DNA from 3 places in the Pseudomonas sp. B21-017 genome. Region 2 is predicted to be linked to each of the others. Evidence: predicted binding sites of a transcription regulator. Region 2 holds the regulator's gene; each other region holds the start of a gene.
What was found. The regulator sigma-54, encoded in region 2, starts transcription at its own class of promoters, with help from an activator protein. The targets are predictions, from matches to a motif close to ANTGGCATNNANNTTGCTNT.
Positions count from the first base shown of each region.

Region 1: the regulator sigma-54 is predicted to act here: its motif matches at 1,955-1,974, upstream of LOY28_RS20470 (CmpA/NrtA family ABC transporter substrate-binding protein).
Region 3: the regulator sigma-54 is predicted to act here: its motif matches at 1,359-1,378, upstream of nirB (nitrite reductase large subunit NirB).

Region 1 covers NZ_CP087194.1:4,562,039-4,566,441, reverse strand. The annotation lists gene LOY28_RS20475 (ANTAR domain-containing response regulator) at 35-610, opposite strand; gene LOY28_RS20470 (CmpA/NrtA family ABC transporter substrate-binding protein) at 626-1,837, opposite strand; gene LOY28_RS20465 (quinone-dependent dihydroorotate dehydrogenase) at 2,064-3,083, shown strand; gene rmf (ribosome modulation factor) at 3,396-3,611, opposite strand; gene rlmKL (bifunctional 23S rRNA (guanine(2069)-N(7))-methyltransferase RlmK/23S rRNA (guanine(2445)-N(2))-methyltransferase RlmL) at 4,142-4,403, shown strand, end outside.
Region 2 covers NZ_CP087194.1:5,505,238-5,509,640, forward strand. The annotation lists gene LOY28_RS24975 (HAD family hydrolase) at 1-78, shown strand, start outside; gene lptC (LPS export ABC transporter periplasmic protein LptC) at 86-658, shown strand; gene lptA (lipopolysaccharide transport periplasmic protein LptA) at 645-1,190, shown strand; gene lptB (LPS export ABC transporter ATP-binding protein) at 1,190-1,915, shown strand; gene LOY28_RS24995 (RNA polymerase factor sigma-54) at 2,100-3,593, shown strand; gene hpf (ribosome hibernation-promoting factor, HPF/YfiA family) at 3,668-3,976, shown strand; gene ptsN (PTS IIA-like nitrogen regulatory protein PtsN) at 3,989-4,403, shown strand, end outside.
Region 3 covers NZ_CP087194.1:2,925,976-2,930,378, forward strand. The annotation lists gene LOY28_RS13215 (copper chaperone PCu(A)C) at 1-195, opposite strand, end outside; gene LOY28_RS13220 (SCO family protein) at 195-800, opposite strand; gene nirB (nitrite reductase large subunit NirB) at 1,587-4,148, shown strand; gene nirD (nitrite reductase small subunit NirD) at 4,148-4,403, shown strand, end outside.

The DNA of each region.
Region 1 (4,403 bases), 940 kb from region 2:
TTGTAGGAGCGAGGCTTGCCCGCGAAGGTGTCCTTCAGCCAAGCAACTCACTCATGGCAATGATCTGTTCCGCCACCTGTATCAGCTTCTGCTGGCGGCTCATGGCCTGGCGGCGCATCAGGGTGTAGGCCTCTTCTTCGTTGCAGTCCTTCATCTTCATCAGCAGCCCCTTGGCCAGCTCAATGCGCTTGCGCTCGGCCAGTTGCTGGTCGCGGGCGTGCAGTTGCGCGCGCAGGGCCTGATCGCTTTCAAAGCGAGCCATGGCCACGTCGAGAATCGGCTGCAAGCGTTGTGCGTGAATGCCTTCGACGATGTAGGCACTGACGCCGGACTTGATCGCCTGGCGCATCACGCCGGGATCGTGCTCGTCGGTGAACATCACGATTGGCCGTGGTTGATCACGAGTCACCAGCACCACTTGTTCCATCACATCGCGGCTCGGTGACTCGGTATCGATCAGAATCACGTCCGGACGCACCGTTTCGACGCGCGCGGGCAGGTCAATGGTCAGGCCGGACTCGTCGATGACTTCGAACCCGGCTTCGGTCAGGGCCGCTTTCAGACGCCCGACTTTTTTCGCGGTGTCATTGATCAGCAGGATACGCAACATATTCGCAGGCTCCTGTCAGCGGCTGGCGAGAAGGGGAGCGCTGTCGCTCATGGCGTGCAGCGTGAAGCTGCGGGCATAGCCGGCCGGGTCCGAACCGTCCCAGACTTTGCCGTCGATCAGTTGACTACTGCGCATTTCCTGAGCCTGGGCGGGCACGCCGACAGCGGTGGCGGCCTCACGGTATAAGTCTAGTTGCTGGACCTGACGGGCCACGCGGAGGTAATCCGGGTCGTCGCGCAACAAGCCCCAGCGACGGAACTGGGTCATGAACCACATGCCGTCGGACAAATACGGCAGATTGACCTCTCCGCCACTGTGGAAACGCATCGCGTGTGGGTCTTGCCAGTGATTGCCCAGGCCGTCGGTATAGTCACCGAGCAAGCGCGGTTCGATGCAATCGAGCGGGGCATCGAGGTATTCGGGGGCGCTCAACAGTTGCGCGGTGCTGCGGCGATTTTCGCGGCTGGCTTCAATGAAGCGGCTGGCCTCGAGGATCGCCATCACCAGGGCCCGGGCGGTATTGGGGTATTGCTCGACGAAGGCGCGGGTGCAGCCGAGGACTTTTTCCGGGTGGTCGGGCCAGATGGTCTGAGTGGTGGCCATGGTGAAACCGAGATTCTGTCGCACCGCACTGGCAGCCCACGGTTCGCCGACACAGAACCCGTCGATGCGCCCGGCTTGCAGGTGCGCGATCATTTGCGGCGGGGGGACGACCACGCTGTCGACATCCTGCAACGGATGAATGCCCTGGCTCGCCAGCCAGTAATACAGCCACATGGCGTGGGTGCCTGTGGGAAATGTCTGGGCGAAGGTCAGTTTTGGGCGACTTTGGTGCACGTGATGGTCCAGTGCTTCAGGACTGGTCACGCCCAGGGCCTGCAAGCCGTGGGAGAGGTTGATGCTCTGGCCATTCTGGTTCAGGCCCATGAGCACGGCCATATCGGTGGAGGCTACGCCGCCGATGCCCAGGTGCACGGCGTAAATCAGGCCGTACAGGCTGTGGGCGGCGTCGAGTTCGCCGCTGACCAGTTTGTCCCGCAGGTTGGCCCAGGACGACTGGCGCTTGAGGTTCAGGGTCAGACCGTAAGGCTGGGCGAAGCCCTGGGTGGCGGCGACCACCACTGAGGCGCAGTCGCTCAGAGCCATGAAGCCAAGGTTGATTTCGGTTTTTTCCGGGGCATCGCTGCCGTTGACCCAGGCCAGTGGGCCGGCTGATGGTTCATTCATCGATTTGCACCTTCCAAAAAAAACGTCGCCCCATGGCCTCTGCGCGAGCAGAGCCGGTGACGACGCCATTGTCCTGCCACTCATTCCGTCGTTGGCATGAGTGCTGATGACCATGTTGGTGCAAGGCATATGCCATCGCTGGCTGATTTTGTCGTGCGCCTCGCCTGTGGACTCGATGCGCGGCTATAATCGCCGCCTCTCATCGCCACCCGAGTCAAGCCTGCCCATGTACACCCTGGCCCGTCAGCTGCTGTTCAAACTTTCCCCGGAAACCTCCCACGATCTGTCCCTGGACCTGATCGGCGCGGGCGGGCGTTTGGGCCTCAACGGCTTGCTGTGCAAGGCACCGGCGAAAATGCCGGTGACGGTCATGGGCCTGGAGTTCCCGAACCCGGTGGGTCTGGCGGCCGGTCTGGACAAGAACGGCGCGGCGATCGACGGATTTGCCCAACTGGGTTTCGGTTTCGTCGAAATCGGCACCATCACCCCGCGCCCGCAACCGGGTAATCCGAAACCACGGATTTTCCGCTTGCCGCAAGCCGAGGCGATCATCAACCGCATGGGTTTCAACAACCTTGGCGTCGATCACTTGCTCGCTCGCGTGGCCGCGGCCAAGTACAAGGGCGTGCTGGGTATCAACATCGGCAAGAACTTCGATACGCCGGTTGAACGTGCGGTCGACGATTACCTGATCTGCCTGGACAAGGTTTACGCCCACGCCAGCTACGTGACCGTCAACGTCAGCTCACCGAATACGCCGGGCCTGCGCAGCCTGCAATTCGGCGACTCGCTCAAGCAATTGCTCGCCGACCTGGCCACGCGCCGGGCGGAATTGGCCCTGCGCCACGGCAAACATGTGCCGCTGGCGATCAAGATCGCACCGGACATGAGCGATGAAGAAACCGCGCAGGTGGCCCAGGCACTGATCGAAACCGGGATGGATGCGGTGATCGCCACCAACACCACCCTGAGCCGCGTCGGCGTCGAAGGCCTGGAGCACGGTGACGAGGCGGGCGGGTTGTCCGGCGCCCCGATTCGCGACAAGAGCACCCACACCGTGAAGGTGCTGGCGGCGGAACTGGCCGGTCGCTTGCCGATCATCGCCGTGGGCGGTATCACCGAAGGCAAGCACGCGGCTGAGAAAATCGCCGCGGGTGCGAGCCTGGTGCAGATCTATTCGGGCTTTATCTATAAAGGCCCGGCACTGATTCGTGAATCGGTAGATGCCATCGCCGCGCTGCGCTGAAGCCTGATTTGGGCCCTGATGGTGGGGGCTTTTGTGGCGAGGGAGCTTGCTCCCGCTCGGCTGCGAAGCAGTCGTAAATCCTGCAACCGCGTTTTACCTGACACTCCGGGTTGATTGGTTTTGGGGCCGCATCGCAGCCCAGCGGGAGCAAGCTCCCTCGCCACAGAAACGACCTCACCACCGTAGTTTCTTTGCAGGCATAAAAAAGGGCTCCCCGAAGGAGCCCCTGGGCCGAAGCCCGCCGTCCGGATAGGACGTGCGTGGTTAAGTCGTAGCGTAATCAGATTGTCGTGTCGGAGTGTGTGCCCTGTATTAGCCGACGGCGTGAAGTTCGTTGAGTCTGTGGATTCCCGCAGTGCCGGTCATACCGTCCCAATTGTCGCCGCGTCCTTCTCGCCAGCCATTGATCCAGGCTTGGCGTACCGACGGTAGAGTAAAAGGGCAAAGCTCACGGGATTTACCACCAACGCCATATTGATATCCGCGCAAAAATGCTCTTTCCAACGGATCACGCTTAAGTCTTCTCATAGGGTGTTTCCCTCACTTGTTGACTGTATGTATCGCGTCGACCTCAATCGAGGTCAGGCAGAAAAATTCTGCCGTTGGTGGCTCGCTGCCGGCGTCGCGAGCCAAGGTGTTGACGCCGTTGCGACGTCAACCTGAGTTGAGTTCTAACCAATGCGTCACATCGAGGGAATGACCGTTTTGTCATAAGAACGTAACCATAAAGATGGTATGGCCATAAGTAACACGATATTTGTGCCGTGTTGATTGGCCAAAGCCCGGTATGATCGGCCCTCCGCTGGATGCTGGGGGTTGTGCCTTAACGAGAATGACACCCGTTGCTCTTGGGTATTATTCGACGAAGGGTCGACTTATGACATTTTGTTTCATCAACTTTTTTATCTGCCCTGGCATCTAAGCTCTTTTAACCCGAGCAGTCAGGGTGGGACGGCACACCTTCGTGCCACGCGGGCGTTCTGTTAGAAAAACGCCTGATTGAAAACCGGATCGGCAACGCGTTGCCGGTTCACTTAGCTAAAGGCTCTGGAATTACCATGTCCGATCGTTTCGAACTCTTCCTCACTTGCCCCAAAGGCCTTGAAGGTCTGCTCATCGAGGAAGCCGTCGGGCTTGGCCTTGAGGAAGCACGCGAGCACACCTCGGCTGTGCGCGGCATGGCCACCATGGAAACCGCTTATCGCTTGTGCCTGTGGTCTCGTCTGGCGAACCGGGTGCTGTTGGTGCTCAAGCGCTTCCCGATGAAGGACGCCGAAGACCTCTATCACGGCGTGCTGGATATCGATTGGCAAGACCACA
Region 2 (4,403 bases):
GGTGCCGCGCGCGAGTTCTGCGAATTGATCCTGCGCGCCCAGGGCCGCCTCGATGCGGCCAACGCCGCGTACCTGTGAGCCCATCATGCTGAGCAAAAAGATTCGCAACATCCTGATATTCGGTTGCATCGCGGCGCTATTCGCTGCGGTCGGCTACTGGAACATCAGCCCGGAACGCTTCCTCGACAAGCCAGTGGCGCATGTCGATGAAGCCATGATCGACTATTACGCCACCAATGCCCACAGCGTGCAGTACCTGCCGGACGGCAAATTGCAGTACGAAATGACGTCCGACAAGGTCGAACACCTGAAAGCGACCGAAGTGACGTTGCTGTCCAATCCTGACCTGAACATGTTTCGCGGCACCGAATTCCCCTGGCACGTCCAGAGCGATCGCGGCGAAGTCAACCCGGACGGCACCCAGGTCGAGTTGATCGACTCGGTACGTATCACGCGTTTCGACGAAAAAAACCGTAAAACCCTGATTACCACCACCCGTATGACAGTGTTCCCGCAGCAGCAATATGCGCAGACCGATCAACCCGTTAGAATCGACGGCGCCGGCGGTGTATCGACAGGCAACGGAATGAAAGCGTACTTGAAAGAAAGCAGGATACACCTGCTATCGAACGTAAGAGGACAGTATGAGGCTCGTTAAAACCCTCCCTATTTTGCTCAGTCTGAGCGCAGCACTGGGAAGCGTGAGCGCCTGGGCTCTGCCGACCGATCAAGCGCAGCCTATCCGCATTCAGGCCGACGACGCCCAACTGGACGATAAGAACGGTGTTGCCACCTATAAAGGTGATGTGATCATCACTCAGGGCTCGATGAAGGTCACCGGCAACACCGTGACCATCACTCGCACCCCGACTGGCGACATCGACGTGGTGACCTCGGTGGGCAACCTGGCGTACTTCGAGCAATTGCAAACAGCTGGCGACACCAAGCCTGTTCAGGGCTGGGGCGTGACCATCCAATATCACGCCGCGCAAAACCGCGTCGTACTGATCGACAAGGCCAAAGTTGTCGACAAGGACAACAACGTCACCCAGGGCGAAAAAATCGTCTATGACACGGTGAAAAAACTCGCCAGCGCCGGTCGCGCCACAGGCAGCAAGGTCACCGAGGCACGTCCGCGTATCGACATGGTGATCCAGCCGAAGAAGAAAACCGACGAGAAAACCCAGTAATGGCAACTCTGAAAGCTCAGCATCTGGCCAAGAGCTACAAGAGCCGCCAGGTCGTGCGTGACGTCAGCCTGTCCATCGACAGCGGCCAGATCGTCGGCCTGCTTGGCCCCAACGGCGCCGGTAAAACCACCTGTTTCTACATGATCGTGGGCCTGGTACAGGCCGATCAGGGTCGCGTACTGATCGATGACCTGGACGTCAGCCACCAGCCGATGCATGGTCGCGCGAAGGCCGGTATCGGCTATCTTCCGCAAGAAGCGTCGATCTTCCGCAAGCTGTCGGTGACCGACAACATCATGGCCATCCTCGAGACCCGCAAGGAGCTCGACAAGGCCGGTCGCCGCAAAGAGCTGGAAAGCCTGCTGCAGGAATTTCACATTCACCACATCCGCGACAGCCTTGGCATGAGCCTGTCCGGTGGTGAACGCCGTCGGGTGGAAATCGCCCGGGCACTGGCCACCAACCCGAAATTCATCCTCCTCGACGAACCCTTCGCCGGCGTGGACCCGATCTCGGTGGGCGACATCAAGCAGATCATCCATCACCTCAAGGCCAAAGGCATTGGCGTGCTGATCACTGACCACAACGTCCGTGAAACCCTGGACATCTGCGAAACCGCCTACATCGTCAACGATGGCCAGCTGATCGCTGAAGGCGACTCCGCCACCATCCTGGCCAACGAACTGGTCAAGGAAGTGTATCTGGGCCATGAGTTCCGCCTGTAAGCGCTGAGGTGCCTGGCCAGTCGCCTTGATGCTCATATCAATAAAAAATCAATAGTTTTTTATTGTTACAGCGCTCTAGGCAAACACTTCAGTTTCAGGCATATAATTTGCTTATGTTTGGCGCTTCGGCGCCCTGTAGTGGATGGCGCATGTGCGCCGGCGAATAAGGTGTTAAGCCCCTGCCATGAAACCATCGCTAGTCTTGAGAATGGGCCAGCAGCTGACGATGACACCGCAGCTGCAACAGGCCATCCGCCTGCTCCAATTGTCGACCCTGGACCTGCAACAGGAAATCCAGGAGGCCCTGGAGTCCAATCCGATGCTCGAACGCCAGGAAGAAGGCGACGACTTCGATAACGCAGACCCCTTGGCCGACAAAGCCGAACAGCAACCCAACACCGACATTCAGGAACCCTCCTACCAGGAAACCGCCCCGACGGTGGATAACCTTGAGGAAGGCGACTGGAACGAGCGCATTCCCAACGAATTGCCTGTCGATACCGCCTGGGAAGACGTCTACCAGACCAGCGCCAGCAGCCTGCCGAGCAACGATGACGACGAGTGGGATTTCACCACCCGTACTTCGGCCGGTGAAAGCCTGCAAAGCCATTTGCTCTGGCAACTGAACCTGGCACCGATGTCCGACACCGATCGCCTGATCGCCGTGACCCTGATCGACTGCATCAACAATCAGGGCTATCTGGACGAAACCCTCGAGGAAATCCTCGAGGCCTTCGATCCGGAACTGGACATCGAACTGGACGAAATCGAAGCCGTCCTGCACCGCATCCAGCAATTCGAGCCCGCCGGTATCGGCGCCCGCAACCTCGGTGAATGCCTGCTGCTGCAACTGCGCCAACTGCCCGCCAAGACCCCTTGGCTGACCGAGGCCAAGCGCTTGGTCACCGATTACATCGACTTGCTCGGCAGCCGCGACTACAGCCAGCTGATGCGCCGCATGAAGCTCAAGGAAGATGAACTGCGCCAGGTGATCGAACTGGTCCAGAGCCTCAACCCGCGCCCGGGTTCGCAAATCGAGTCCACCGAAGCCGAATACGTCGTTCCCGACGTGATCGTGCGCAAGGACAACGAGCGCTGGCTGGTGGAACTGAACCAGGAGTCGGTGCCGCGCCTGCGGGTCAACGCCCAATACGCCGGCTTCGTACGCCGCGCCGATACCAGCGCTGACAACACCTTCATGCGTAATCAGTTGCAGGAGGCTCGCTGGTTCATCAAGAGCCTGCAAAGCCGCAACGAAACCCTGATGAAAGTGGCCACCCAGATCGTCGAGCATCAACGCGGCTTCCTGGAGTACGGCGACGAGGCCATGAAACCGCTGGTGCTGCATGACATCGCTGAAGCGGTGGGCATGCACGAATCGACGATTTCACGGGTGACCACGCAAAAATTCATGCATACCCCACGGGGCATCTATGAACTGAAATACTTTTTTTCCAGCCACGTCAGTACCTCCGAAGGCGGTGAATGCTCGTCTACGGCGATCCGCGCGATCATCAAAAAACTGGTTGCCGCGGAAAATCAGAAAAAGCCGTTGAGTGACAGCAAGATCGCTGGTTTACTGGAGGCACAAGGCATTCAGGTGGCTCGCCGCACCGTCGCCAAGTACCGCGAATCCCTAGGAATCGCGCCTTCGAGCGAACGCAAGCGGTTGATGTAGAGCCACGCCACAGCGTTCCAGTGGTAGATCATCGGATCTACCGCTTTATGCACTGGCAACGAAGGAGAAGCTGTATGCAAGTCAACATCAGTGGACACCAACTGGAAGTGACCGAACCTCTTCGCACCTACATCGGCGAAAAACTCGAACGATTAGAGAGGCATTTCGACAAGATCACCAACGTGCAGGTCACGATGACGGTCGAGAAGCTCAAGCAGAAAATCGAAGCCACGCTGCATATTCCCGGCAATGAGGTGGTCGCTAACGCGGAACATACCGATATGTACGCAGCGATCGACGCACTGACCGACAAGCTGGATAAACAACTCAAAAAGCATAAGGAAAAGACCCAGAGCCTCCTCCAGGGCGCGACCGGTCGTTAACACTCCCAACCCATGATCCGACTTGAAAGCATCCTGACCCCCGGCCGTTCCCTGGTGAACGTGCCGGGCGGCAGTAAAAAGAAAGCCCTCGAGCAAATTGCCAACCTCATCCATCGCGAAGTGCCGGATCTGGCCATGCAGGATGTCTTCGAGAGTCTGGTCGCCCGTGAAAAACTCGGTTCCACCGGCTTTGGCAACGGTATCGCCATCCCCCACTGCCGTCTCAAGGGCTGCGGATCGCCCATCAGTGCCTTGATGCACCTGGATGCACCCATCGATTTCGACGCCATCGACGGTGCCCCGGTTGACCTGCTGTTTGTACTGCTGGTCCCCGAAGCCGCCACCGATGCGCACCTGGAGTTGCTGCGCCAGATCGCCAGCATGCTTGATCGCAAGGAAGTGCGTGAAAAACTGCGCAGCGCCCCGA
Region 3 (4,403 bases), 2.6 Mb from region 2:
CAGTTTGCTATCGCTGTCGGCCTGCAGGGTCATGAAGGCGCCGGTCGAATGCTGACCGGCCACCGTCGCGCGGACCCAGGCGTCGCTCACCTGGGTTTGAGCGGACACCTGCCAGGCCATGCCAATCAGGGAAAGACCCAGGACCAGTTGTTTGATACCCAGCTGTTTAATACGTGGTGCGCAAATCGAAGTCATCAGCAGACCTCCATGACGGTGAGCAGGTCTTCTGCACACTCTTTAGCGGTAAGGGACGCGGACAGCCCCAGGCGCAAATTGCCTCGGGAGTCGAAAACGAAGCTGGTCGCGGTATGGGAGAGGGTATAGGTCGAACCGCTCGGGATCTTTTCATAGAACACACCGAACTCCTTGGCGGTGGCGGCGGTTTCTTCCAGCGTACCGTACAGCGCCTCGAAACTCGGATCGAAGGCCTTGACGTAAGCGTCGAGCATTTGCGGCGTATCGCGCTCGGGGTCCAGGGTGATGAAGATCACTTGCAGGCGTTCGCCATCGCGGCCCATCAGTTTTTTCGCCTGTGCCGCACGGGCCAGCGTCGTCGGGCAGACCGCCGGACATTGGGTGAAACCGAAGAAAACCATCGGCATCAGGCCCCGATAGCTGGTCAGCATCCGGGATTCGCCCTGGGCGTCCTTGAGCTTGAAGGTACGCCCCATGATCTTGTCACTGAGGTCCTTGCCGTACTTGAACGACAGCTTGCTGCTGTCATCGCAGCCAGCGAGCAGGCCGAGGCTCAGCAGGCTCATGCCGCGCAGGACCGTGCGACGGGTATACAACGTACTCATGAACAAAAGCATCCTGTGTAGCGACCGGGAATCTACAGTGGCTGATCAATCAGACGAAAAAAAGCGCATGGATGTTAACAAACTGTTGCCCTGTGACGCTTAATCGATGGCTTGGCGGCATGCGCCAAAAGGTCGCGGCCTCGATATATCTGAAAATACAAATACGCGATGCTGCTGAAGGCAACGCTTACCCGGGCCGGTAAGTTGAGCAGCGACGAGCCGCAATTACTGATTTGACGACTGCTGCGCAGCCGAACGCAGCCTCGCAGGCTCGGCAGCTGCTACAGATCGGCATTGACGCTTGCCCGAATGGCACCGGGAAATGCCCGGCAGGGTGTAGAGCATGCACTTTTAAAGAGCCACGTCTGACAACATGCACCAGTGCGAAGCGGTTTCCTGAGCTGTTCCTTCCTTCAGTCCCAACGTCCGCCCACCCGCTCGCGGGGGGCTGCAAAGTTGACTCGCGCCTGATGAGACCCGCCCGGGGCGCGGTCTTTATCAAACTCTCCCATCGTTCAGCCGTTGGTTTTCCAGAACTGAGGAAGTCATGCGCTGCAGACTGGCACAAAGGCTGCATTCTCCCTTCAGCCTCATCTGAAAAAGAGGGGCAGCCCACTCGATCAACGAAGATCGACCGGCCGGGCAGGTCGTGGGCAACATCGGTGGATCAGGCGAAGGCGCCAGGTCGAACACCGCGAAGAACAGGCAAAGACGCCTGAAACCGAGAGGTTTCAGGCGTTTTTTTTTGCTTTTTTATCCGTGATTGGCTTTGGCTGGGTGCTTACTATGAATTCCAATGTTGCCGCATTGAACAAACTGCAAACGCTGATCGTGATCGGCAATGGCATGGTCGGACATCATTGTGTCGAGCAGCTCATCGAGCGCGGCGCCCTCGACCATTACCGCCTGCATGTCTTCAGCGAAGAGCCGATGCGTGCCTACGATCGTGTGCATCTGTCCGAGTATTTCGGCGGTCGCGATGCCGAATCGCTGGCCCTGGGCGAAGCCTCCCTGTATCAAACGCCGGGCGTCACCCTGCATTTGGGTGTGCCGGTGCTGGAAATCGACCGCGCCCGGTGCCAGGTGATTACCGCGCAAGGTTGCGTCGCCTACGACAAACTGGTTCTGGCCACCGGCTCTTATCCTTTCGTGCCACCTATTGAAGGTGCCGAAGGCGACTCGCGCCTGGTGTATCGCACTCTTGAAGACCTCGACGCGATTCGTGCTGCTGCGGCCAATGCCCGGCGTGGCGTGGTGGTCGGCGGTGGCCTGCTCGGTCTGGAGGCCGCCAACGCCCTGAAAAGCCTGGGCCTGGAAGCCCATGTGGTGGAATTCGCCCCGCGCCTGATGCCGGTGCAGCTGGACGAGCAGGGCGGCCTGGCGCTGAAGGCGCAAATCGAGCGGCTCGGTGTGAGTGTGCACCTGTCCCGTGGCACGCAGTCGATCAGTGCCGGCGAGCAGTACCGCTACCGGATGAATTTTGCCAACGACGAATTTCTTGAAGCCGACCTGATCGTGTTCTCCGCCGGCATCCGTGCGCAAGATGCATTGGCCCGCCAATGCGCGCTGAACATTGGTCCTCGCGGCGGCGTGGTGATCGACGACCAGTGCCTGACCAGCGACCCGAACATCTACGCCATCGGCGAGTGTGCCGCCTGGAATGGCAGCCTCTTCGGCCTAGTCGCCCCCGGTTATCAGATGGCCCGTGGCGTCGCGTCGCTGCTGTGCAATCAAGCCGCCGAGCCGTTCCAGGGCGCCGATATGTCGACCAAGCTCAAACTGCTCGGTGTTGACGTCGGCTCCATCGGCGATGCCCATGCCCAGACACCGGGCGCGCGCAGTTATCAGTTCATCGATGAAGCGACGGCCAGCTATCGCCGCCTGGTGGTGGATGCCGACAGCAAGCGTGTACTTGGCGCAGTGTTGGTCGGCGACAACAGCTATTACGACACCTTGCTGCAATACATGCAGAACGGCATTGCCTTGCCGTCGGAACCGGCCAGCCTGATTCTGCCGTCGTCCGCCGGCGCGCCAACCCTGGGCCCGGGCGCGTTGCCCGAGTCGGCAACGGTGTGCTCGTGCCATAACGTCACCAAGGGCTCGATCTGCTCGGCCATCGATGGCGGCTGCACCGACCTGGGCCTGCTCAAGTCGCAGACCAAGGCGTGCACCGGTTGCGGCGGTTGCGCGGGGCTGCTCAAGCAAGTCTTCGAGCATGAACTGATTGCCCGTGGCGTCAGCGTCGACAAGAGCCTGTGCGAACACTTCGCCTACACCCGCCAAGAGCTTTATGCGCTGGTGCGGGTAGAAGGGGTGATCACTTTCGAAGAACTGCTGGCCAAGCACGGCCGTGGACACACCGGTTGCGACGTGTGCAAACCGGCAGTGGGCTCGATCCTCGCCTCGTGCTGGAACCAGCCGATCATGGACGCCTCGCTGGTTCCGTTGCAGGACACCAACGATACCTTCATGGCCAACATGCAGAAGAACGGCACCTATTCGGTCGTGCCGCGCATTGCTGGCGGTGAGATCACTGCCGACAAACTGATCGCGATCGGCGTGGTGGCGAAGAAATACGACCTCTACACCAAGATCACCGGCGGCCAGCGGATCGACCTGTTCGGCGCGCAGTTGCATCAGTTGCCGGACATTTGGTCCGAGCTGATCGAGGCCGGTTTCGAAACCGGGCACGCCTACGGCAAGTCGACCCGTACCGTGAAGTCTTGCGTGGGCAGCACCTGGTGCCGTTACGGCGTGCAGGACAGCGTGAAAATGGCCCTGACCCTCGAAGATCGCTACAAAGGCCTGCGCTCGCCGCACAAGCTCAAGTTCGCCGTCTCCGGTTGCACCCGTGAATGTGCCGAGGCGCAGAGCAAGGACGTGGGCGTGATCGCTACCGAGAACGGCTGGAACCTCTATGTGGCCGGCAACGGCGGCATGCGTCCGCGTCACGCCGAGTTGTTCGCCACCGACCTGGACGATGCAACCCTGATCCGTTACATCGACCGTTTCTTGATGTTCTACATCCGCACCGCCGATAAATTGCAGCGCACCTCGGTCTGGCGCGAAAGCCTGGAGGGCGGCCTGGATTACCTCAAGGACGTGATCATCAACGACACCCTGGGGCTTGGCGCAGAACTTGAGTCGCAGATGCAACTGGTGGTCAACCGCTACGAATGCGAATGGGCCAATGCCCTCAAAGACCCGGAAAAACTCAAGCGCTTCCGCACCTTCGTCAACGATCAGCGCCCGGACCCAGACATCCATTTTGTCCAGGAGCGCGGTCAGCGCCGGCCGATCATGGCCGCCGAACTCAACCTTATCCCTGTCACCGAGGAGAATGCCTGATGAGCCAGTCCAATACCCAGCGTGTCGATGCCCTTGCAACCGCAGCCAATGCCCAAGCCTGGCAGGCGGTGTGCAGCCAGCAGGATCTGGTCAGCAACTCCGGCGTTGTCGTTTGGCTCGACGGCGCCCAGGTCGCGCTGTTCTACCTGCCACAAGCCGAAGGCCGCACCCTCTACGCCATCGACAACCATGATCCGCAATCTGGCGCGAACGTCATTGGCCGCGGACTGATCGGCAGTCTCAAGGGTGATCTGG